DNA from 2 places in the Mesorhizobium sp. CCNWLY176 genome. Region 1 is predicted to be linked to the other one. Evidence: predicted binding sites of a transcription regulator. Region 1 holds the regulator's gene; the other holds the start of a gene.
The links. The regulator PhoB, encoded in region 1, activates phosphate uptake and scavenging genes when phosphate is short. The targets are predictions, from matches to a motif close to TGTCATNNANCTGTCAT.
Positions count from the first base shown of each region.

Region 2: WBQ96_RS15735 (bifunctional 2',3'-cyclic-nucleotide 2'-phosphodiesterase/3'-nucleotidase) is a predicted target of PhoB. The motif match lies at 3,677-3,693, and genes of this name have one in related genera.

Region 1 is NZ_JBBBDZ010000005.1:355,863-360,744, forward strand. It holds gene pstB (phosphate ABC transporter ATP-binding protein PstB) at 1-155, shown strand, start outside; gene phoU (phosphate signaling complex protein PhoU) at 189-896, shown strand; gene phoB (phosphate regulon transcriptional regulator PhoB) at 1,019-1,708, shown strand; gene WBQ96_RS11525 (ROK family protein) at 1,712-2,953, opposite strand; gene xylF (D-xylose ABC transporter substrate-binding protein) at 3,240-4,283, shown strand; gene WBQ96_RS11535 (sugar ABC transporter permease) at 4,477-4,882, shown strand, end outside.
Region 2 is NZ_JBBBDZ010000008.1:210,241-215,122, reverse strand. It holds gene WBQ96_RS15755 (hypothetical protein) at 1-270, shown strand, start outside; gene ald (alanine dehydrogenase) at 395-1,510, opposite strand; gene WBQ96_RS15745 (Lrp/AsnC family transcriptional regulator) at 1,665-2,138, shown strand; gene WBQ96_RS15740 (NAD(P)/FAD-dependent oxidoreductase) at 2,373-3,656, shown strand; gene WBQ96_RS15735 (bifunctional 2',3'-cyclic-nucleotide 2'-phosphodiesterase/3'-nucleotidase) at 3,782-4,882, shown strand, end outside.

The DNA.
Region 1 (4,882 bases):
TCGTCACTCACTCGATGCAGCAGGCAGCGCGCGTTTCGCAGCGCACGGCGATGTTCCATCTCGGCTATCTCGTCGAGGAGGGTGCGACCGACAAGATGTTCACCAACCCCGACGACAAGCGAACCCAGGACTACATCACCGGCCGCTTCGGCTGACGCGAACACGACGCGGATTGCAAGGACAGCATCATGGGCGAACATACCGTCACCTCTTTCGATGAAGATCTGGGACATATCGACCGTCTCATCCGGGACATGGGCGACCTGGCCGGCGCGATGGTCAGCGCTTCGATCCAGGCGCTGGTTCAGTCCGACAATGCGCTCGGCCAGCGCGTCGTTTCTGACGACGCCATCATGGATGCGCGCCAGCGCGAGCTGGACGAGCGCGCGATCACGTTGATCGCCAAGCGCCAGCCGATGGCGCAGGACCTGCGCGCGGTTGTCGGCGCCATCCGCATGGCCGGTGATCTGGAGCGGATCGGCGATCTCGCCAAGAACATCGCCAAGCGCGTCAGCGCAGTCGGCCAGAGCGCCACGCCGCGCGACCTTGCCCATTCGATCGAGGCGATGTCGGGCATGGTGCTGGATCAGGTTCGGGAAGTGGTCGACCACTATGTGTCGCGCCGGCCTGACGAACTGCAGGCGCTGCGCGCCGCTGACGAGAAGATCGACGTCAAATACACCGCCGTGTTCCGCGAGCTCCTGACCTACATGATGGAAGACCCGCGCAACATTACCGCTTGCACGCACCTTCTGTTCTGCGCCAAGAATCTGGAGCGCATCGGCGACCATGTCACCAACATTGCCGAAAACGCCTATTATGTGATGACCGGAAAGCAGCTTCCGCTCAATCGGCCGAAGCAGGACGAGACGTCGATGACCGCACCCGCCGCCTGAGGCGTGTCGATAGCGGAGATTTAAAAGGGTAAGCTTGCTCCACCGGCGGTGCGAAACCCGCCGGACACCATGCGAAAGGCGAGGGGGCTCGAACCGGATCGCGTTAACAGGACGGCAAATTGATGATCGCACCCAAAGTCATGGTGGTGGAAGACGAAGAGCCGCTGGGCGTGCTGCTTCGCTATAATCTCGAATCGGAAGGCTATCAGGTCGAGATCGTGCCGCGCGGCGACGAGGCCGAAATCAGGCTTCAGGAAAACGTGCCCGATCTTCTGGTGCTCGACTGGATGCTGCCGGCGGTTTCCGGCATCGAACTTTGCCGCCGGCTGAGAATGCGTCCCGAAACCGAACGCCTGCCGATCATCATGCTGACGGCGCGTGGCGAGGAAAGCGACCGCGTGCGTGGCCTTTCCACCGGCGCCGACGACTATCTGGTCAAGCCGTTCTCGACGCCGGAATTCATGGCGCGGGTGCGCGCACTGCTGCGCCGCGCCAAGCCGGAAGTGCTTTCCAGCGTGCTCAAGGTCGGCGATATCGTGCTCGACCGCGAGGCGCACCGCGTCTATCGCAAGAAGAGCGAGATCAAGCTCGGGCCGACGGAATTCCGCCTGCTCGAATTCATGATGCGCCATCCCGGCCGCGTCTTCTCGCGCAGCCAGCTTCTCGACAATGTCTGGGGCGAGACGATCTATATCGACGAGCGCACCGTGGACGTGCATGTCGGCCGGCTGCGCAAGGCCGTCAATACAGGCCGAATGCCCGACGTCATCCGCACCATCCGCGGCTCTGGCTACGCGATCCGCGAGGACTGATTTTCAGGCTACGTTCCTGCCCGCTGCTGCCGGGCTTGCGCCCGGTGCAAAAATTTCCTGATCGACGAAGGTCAGCGCCTGCATGGTGCAGCCTTCGCGGATAAGCGGAAGCTCGTTCGGCTCGGTGTCGAAGGAGATCGCCTTGTTGTGCTGGCCGCCGGCGGTCCTGTCGATCGCTTCGCGCAGCGCCGGCTCGATCAGGTCGAAAGCGGTGGCGCCAATGCCGACGACGGCGACCGGAGCGGGATCGATCAGCGCGAACAGGCTGCCAAGGCCGAAGCCGATCGCTTCGCCAGCCTTGCGGAACGCTTCGCGCTCGGGGCCGTCGCTCGCGCGTGCGCTATCTGCCAGCATGCGCATGTCGCCATCGCTGATGTCGGCGAGCGGCGCATCGTCTTCGCTTGCCTGTTTTGCCTTGCGCCAGATGGCATAGTTGCCGGCATAGGCTTCGACGCAGCCGCGCCGGCCGCAGCGGCAGAGCGCGCCATCGGGCCGATGGATCATATGGCCGAACTCGCCACCGGAGGATTGCGTGCCGGTGAAGAGCTCGCCCTTCAGCACCATGCCCATGCCGATGCCGTGCGAAAGCAGCACGGCGATGAAGTCATTGTGGTAGCGCTCGGGCTTGCGCCATCTCAGCGCCACCGCAATCATGTTGCAGTCGTTCTCGACGGTCACGGGAATGCCGGTTGCTTCCTCGATGATGTCGGCGAAAGCGATGTGGGTATGCGCTGTGATCGGCGTCCACAGCATCGCGCGGGACGTGGAATCGGTGATGCCCTGCACGGCCATGCCGATGCGCATCACCCGCCGGCCGGCCGATTTACGCAGCGCGATCTGCCGGCGCACCATGGCCACGCATTCGCCGATCAAGCCGTCGCGCGACATGGTCAGCGTTTCGAGCCTGCGTTCTTCTTCGGACACGACCTTGCCGGAATAGTCGACGATCGCGACCGAAAGGAAGTTCAGGGAAAGGACGACGGTGACGATTTCGGCGGCATCGGGATTCAGTTCCAGCGCCACCTGTGGCCGCCCGCGCTTTTGTGACGACGCTTCCGGCCCCTTGGCTTCCAGCAGAATCCCCTCGGCGATAAGGTCCGACGAGATTGCGGAGATGGTCGAGTGGCTGAGCCCGGTCGAACCGGCGATCTCGGTACGCGACGGCTGTTGCGCCTGGCGCACGGCGGCAATGACCATGGCGCGGTTGCGCTTGCGCAGATCGTCGTGACGGATCGCGACCGACATGTTTTCGTATTCCTCCCGGGAGCCTGTTCATTCCGCTGAAGCGGAACGGCCCCTGCCTTGTTGTTGGACCGTGATCCTTCCGAAGGCTGTTCGGACAAGGGATCCTAGCCTTTGCAACCATCGTGAACCATCCCTTCACAGGGCAGGCCCGTCAACAGCGGCACAAGGATATTGACAGAACTCTGCGCATGCGTCATTCTTTTTTTCGAGGCTCGAAAAAAAGAGCTTCTGGGTAGGCCCGAAGGCCAAAGTATCGTTGCGCTGTCTTGGCGCCAGGGAGGAAATCATGAAGAAGTTTGCAACCGCCATGCTGGCGGGTGTTGCGCTGTCCATGTCGCTGGGCGCTGTCGCGCATGCGAAGGACAAGATCGTCGGCGTGTCCTGGTCGAATTTCCAGGAAGAGCGCTGGAAGACCGACGAAGCGGCGATCAAGGCTGCTCTCGAAGCATCCGGCGACAAGTACATCTCCGCCGACGCGCAGTCGTCGGCTGCCAAGCAGCTCACCGACGTCGAAAGCCTGATCAGCCAGGGCGCCAACGCGCTCATCATCCTGGCACAGGATTCGAGCGCCATCGGACCGGCCGTCGAAAAGGCCGTTGCCGAAGGCATTCCGGTCGTCGGCTATGACCGCCTGATCGAAAACAAGGACGCCTTCTACCTGACCTTCGACAACAAGGAAGTCGGGCGCATGCAGGCCAAGGGCGTCTTCGACGTCAAGCCGGAAGGCAACTACGTCTTCATCAAGGGCTCGGGCTCCGATCCGAACGCCGACTTCCTGTTCGCGGGTGCGATGGAAGTGCTCAAGGACGCGATCGATAGCGGCAAGATCAAGAATGTCGGCGAGGCCTATACCGATGGCTGGCTGCCCGCCAACGCGCAGAAGAACATGGAGCAGTTCCTGACCGCCAATGACAACAAGGTCGATGCAGTCGTTGCTGCCAATGACGGCACTGCCGGCGGCGCGATTGCCGCTCTCGACGCGCAGGGCCTGGCAGGCTCGGTCCCGGTTTCGGGACAGGATGCGGACCATGCAGCACTCAACCGCATCGCGCTCGGCACCCAGACCGTTTCGGTCTGGAAGGACTCCCGCGAACTCGGCAAGACTGCGGCAGAAATCGCCTCGCAGCTCGCCGACGGCACCGCGATGGACAAGATCGCGAACGCCGTGAAGTTCGACGGCGGCCCGAACAAGGTCGAGATGACCTCGGTGTTCCTGAAGCCGGTTGCAGTCACCAAGGACAATCTGAACGTCGTCATCGACGCCGGCTGGGTTTCCAAGGACGTCGTCTGCCAGGGCGTGAAGGCAGGGTCGGTTCCGGCCTGCAACTAAGCCAATCGGCTTGAATAGCGACGCCGCGGTTTGAAGAGAACCGCGGCGTTTTCTTAAGGGCTTTTGCAAGAAGGCCTACCGTTTTGAAACGACGCGTGATCTCGGTCGGGAAATCGTTCCGGTTTTCAGGGGCATGCGCTAGGATGAAGCCCGGCTATCGGCGAAAGACCGTGAAGGCCGGCGGGAGGAAGTCATGACGGACGTGACAACGAGCGAATCTGCGGATCGGGCTCGAGCATCCGAACTCGGCGCTGTCGCCCGGTTTCTCAAGGCCACCGAAATCGACACCCGCATGCTCGGCATGGTCGGCGCGCTTCTGGTTATCTGGATCGGCTTCCATATCCTGTCGAACGGGCTGTTTCTCACGCCCCGCAATCTGTGGAACCTCTCGGTGCAGTCCTCGTCGGTCGCGGTCATGGCCACCGGCATGGTGCTGGTCATCGTTACGCGCAACATCGACCTCTCCGTCGGCTCGCTGCTCGGCTTCGTCGCCATGATCATGGGCGTCACCCAGACGGTGTTCCTGCCGCGGGTGATGGGCTTTTCGCTTGGCGACCCCACGATCTGGATGATCGCGCTTGCTGCCGGCCTTGTCGTCG
Region 2 (4,882 bases), on a different contig from region 1:
GTTGTTTTGGGTTCGGGTGCGGCTCTTGCTGATTCAGCCCCGCCGTCGGTTATCGTCAATCAGAACCATGTCGTTGTGGATCGCACGATTACCCAGAGGGCTCCCGGCTATTCGGTAAGCCAGAATACGCGTGACAGCGATGCGGCGCCTGACTCGAAGGTCCTGGCGTCCGGCCCGCTCGATCGCACGACAACGGCTGCGATCGAAGCGCCGGAATACGGCGCGCACTTCAACGATCGTTACGGCGATGCACAGCCGTCGATGAGATAAGCGGCAAATTACAATTTGAACCTTGGGCGACGGGCGATGCCCGCCGCCACTTTTTTAGTTCACTCAATAAAAAAACCGCCGGACGAACCGGCGGTTTTTGCGTTTGTGGAACCCGGATTTGAAATCAGGCGGCCAGAACCGCTTTCGGCTCGACCATTTCGTAGCCGAGCGCGTCGGCGACGGCGCGATTGGTGATCTTGCCCTTGTGGACATTGAGACCGTTGCGCAGATGCGGCTCGTCGATGAGCGCCTTCAGGCCCTTGTCGGCAAGCTGCAAACCGTAATGCAGCGTCGCGTTGTTCAAGGCGTGAGCCGAGGTGACAGGCACGGCGCCGGGCATGTTGGCGACGCAGTAATGGATCACGCCGTCGACCTCATAGGTCGGGTCGGCATGGGTGGTGGCATGCGAGGTCTCGAAGCAGCCGCCCTGGTCGATCGCTACATCGACAAGCACGGCACCCTTCTTGATGCCGGACAGCATTTCGCGGCTGACGAGCTTGGGCGCGGCAGCACCGGGGATCAGAACCGCGCCGACGATGACATCCGCCGAGAAGCATTCTTCTTCCAGCGCTTCAACCGTCGAATAGCGGGTGTGAATGCGGCCGCTGAACAGGTCGTCGAGCTGGCGCAGGCGCGGGATCGAACGGTCGAGAATGGTAACGTCGGCACCGAGGCCGACCGCCATCCGGGCCGCATGAAGTCCGACGACGCCGCCGCCGATGACCGTGACCTTGCCCGGCAGAACGCCCGGCACGCCGCCCAGCAGCACGCCGCGGCCGCCATTGGCCTTCTGCAGCGCGGTCGCGCCGGCCTGGATGGCGAGGCGGCCGGCGACTTCCGACATCGGCGCCAGCAGCGGCAGGCCGCCGCGATCGTCCGTCACGGTCTCATAGGCAACAGCAGTGACGTCCGACGCGAGCAAGCCCTTGGTCTGTTCCGGATCGGGAGCGAGATGCAAATAGGTGTAGAGGATCTGGCCATCGCGCAACTGTACCCATTCGTTTGGCTGTGGTTCCTTGACCTTGACGATCATGTCCGACTTGGCAAATACGTCGGCGGCCGTCTTGGCGATCGTTGCGCCGGCGGCACGGTAAGCGTTGTCATCGGCGCCAATGCCGGCGCCGGCGCCCGTCTCGACCAAGACCTCGTGGCCGTGGGCTGCATATTCGCGAACCGCACCCGGTGTCAGGCCGACGCGATACTCATGATTCTTGATTTCCTTGGGGCATCCGACGCGCATTGTGTTCCTCCACTGTTTCCCGTCGATGGAATTTTTTGTATCGCTCATGAAATCACAGAATCGGCTGTGCTTGTTTGCAAATTGGGTTGCTGTTGCCGCCTGAAATCGCTATTCGTTGCGCGAAATCTCGGTATATTCGAAGGAAATACGAATAATGTCGCTCGACAGGATCGATATCGCCATTCTGGACGCTTTGCAGAAGGATGGGCGCATCCCAAATGCGGCTCTAGCCGAGAAGGTTGGCCTGTCGCAGTCGGCCTGTTCGCGCCGGCTAGACAATCTGGAAAAGAGCGGCGTCATCCGCGGCTATCACGCCCGGCTTTCCAACGCGGCGCTCGGCCATCAGATGACGGCCATCGTGCACATCTCGCTGTCGGGCCAGTTCGAGAAGACGCTTTCGGATTTCGAGGCGGCGGTGAAGCGCTGCCCCAACATCCTGTCATGCCATCTGATGTCGGGCGAATATGACTACATCCTGCGCATCGCTGCTAAGGACCTGGCCGACTACGAGCGCATCCACAAGGAATGGCTGTCGGCCATGCCGCACGTGACCAAGATCAACTCGTCCTTCGCGCTGCGCGAGATCATCGACCGCACGGCGCTCGGCATGAAGCCGGAGCTGGCGTGATCGGGTGTGCCGATATTCAGATGATGGCGGCCTGCGAACAGCAGTTTTCTGCGCTTCCGGTACTCACGTACCCAAATGTACGCTCCGTTCCGGTTCTCGAAAACCGCCGTTCTCGGCACGCCCTGATCTGAATCTCGACACACCCGAATGTGTCTTGGTCCTAAGCACTGCTTGCTTGTTTGCGGCACTGCACCATAATCGGGACGAATCGTTTTCTTCGCCCAAGCGAGCCCGATGGATCCTGCTTCCAGCCCACATCACGTCGTCGTCGTCGGTGCCGGGTTCGGCGGCCTGGAGGCTACCCGCAACCTGACCGGCGCACCCGTGCGCATCACGATCATCGATCGGCGCAACCATCACCTTTTCCAGCCGCTTCTGTATCAAGTCGCCACGACGTCGCTGGCGACGTCCGAAATCGCCTGGCCGATACGCCAATTGCTGCGCAACCGCGAGGATGTGACCACGCTGCTAGGCACCGTTACCGGCGTCGATCCCGCCGGCAAGCGGGTGCTGATGGAGGACGGCGAAGCTATTCCCTATGACACGCTGGTGCTGGCGACCGGTGCGCGGCACGCTTATTTCGGCCATGACGAATGGGAGCCTTATGCGCCCGGCCTGAAGACGCTGGAGGATGCCACGACCATCCGCCGGCGCATATTGATGGCCTTCGAGAAGGCCGAGCGGGAAACCGATCCCGAACGTCGCCGCGCGCGTTTGACCTTCGTCATCATCGGCGGCGGTCCGACCGGCGTGGAACTGGCCGGCACCATCGCTGAACTGGCGCATGACACGCTGCCGAAGGAGTTCCGCAACATCGATACGCGCGAAGCGCGCGTGGTGCTGATCGAGGCGGGCGAACGCGTGCTTTCCGCCTTCGTGCCGGCGCAATCTGCCTATGCCAAGAGCGCGCTCGAAAAGCTTGGCGTCGAGGTCGAGCTCGGCAGGGCGGTTTCCGAATGCAACGCGCAGGGCGTGGTCTATGGCGGGCAGCACCTGCCGGCAAAGACGATCATCTGGGCGGCAGGCGTGGCCGCGTCACCGGCGGCGGAATGGCTGGGTGCCTCTGCCGATCGCGCCGGACGGGTGATGGTGGAGCCGGACCTGACGGTCGCCGGGCACCCGGAAATCTTCGTGATCGGCGATACGGCACATGTCACGACGCCGGAAGGCAAGCCCGTTCCCGGTGTGGCGCCTGCCGCCAAGCAGCAAGGCTGGCATATTGCCGCGACGATCAAGGCCCGGTTGAAGGGCGACAGTTCGGCGCGGCCTTTCAAGTACAAGAACGATGGCAACCTGGCCACGATCGGCAAGCGCGCTGCGGTGATCGATTTCGGCTGGATCAAGCTCAATGGACGCATCGCCTGGTGGCTGTGGGGCCTGGCGCACATCTATTTCCTGATCGGCCTACGCAACAGGCTCTCCGTCGCGCTGAGCTGGCTGTGGATCTATACGACAGGCCAGCGCAGCGCCCGTCTGATCACGCAGGGCTCTGCGCAGGCGCCCGCAAAACCGAAATGATCGCTGATTAGCCGACAAATTGTCATCGGCGCGTCATCTGTTCCTGCTGGACTTGGTAAAAATTCGGCGCGAAACTCATCGTTTCGACGTCGATTTTTTTCGAGATCAATCTCCAGGAGAAAACCATGTCTGAGTTGCTTCATCCCTTGTCGCGGCGGTCCTTTTTAGCAGGTGCAGCGGCAACCGGGGCCTTCGTCATGCTGCATCCGTTTTCGGCGCGCGCGCAGGCCAATCAGGCGCATCTCAGAATCATGGAAACGACCGACATCCATGTGAACGTGCTGCCCTACGACTATTATGCCGACAAGCCGAACGACACGATGGGCCTTTCCCGCACCGCTTCGCTGATCGATGCCGTGCGCAAGGAAGCGACCAATTCCATGCTGATCGACAATGGCGATCTCCTGCAGGGCAACCCGATGGGCGATTATGTCGCCTATGAGAAGGGCCTGAAGGAAGGTGACGTTCATCCCGTCATGAAGGGCATGAACCTGCTCGGCTATGAATGCTCGACGCTCGGCAACCACGAATTCAACTACGGCCTGTCCTTCATGGACAAGGTGCTGGCCGGAGCCAATTTCCCGTTCGTCTGCGCCAATCTGGTCAAGGGTACCGTGCTTGCCTCCAATCCGCGCGACGACAAGCTCTATCTCAAGCCTTACGTGATCCTCGACAAGAAGGTGAAGGACGGCGCGGGCGCGGAACATCCGATCAAGATCGGCATCATCGGATTCGTGCCGCCGCAGATCATGATCTGGGACGCCAAGAACCTGACCGGTAACGTGCTGACGCGTGACATCGTGGAGGCTGCAAAAGCCTGGGTGCCGCAGATGAAGGAGGAGGGCGCCGACATCGTCATTGCGCTCTCGCATTCCGGCATCGACAACAAGCAGGGCGACCTGATGGAGAACGCTTCGTTCTTCCTCGCCGGCGTGGACGGCATCGATGCGGTCTTCACCGGGCATCAGCATCTCGTCTTTCCCGGCCCGAAGGACTTTCAGGGGCTGGAGGGCGTCGATGCTGCGAAAGGCACGCTGCAAGGCAAACCGGCCGTCATGGGCGGCTTCTGGGGCTCGCATATGGGCCTGATCGACCTGATGCTGGAAGCGGACGGCGGCAAATGGAAAGTCGTCTCGGCGACATCGGAGGCGCGGCCGATCTACGAGCGGGTGGAGAACAAGAACAAGGCGACGGTCGAGGACGACAAGCGCATCGTCGATGCGCTC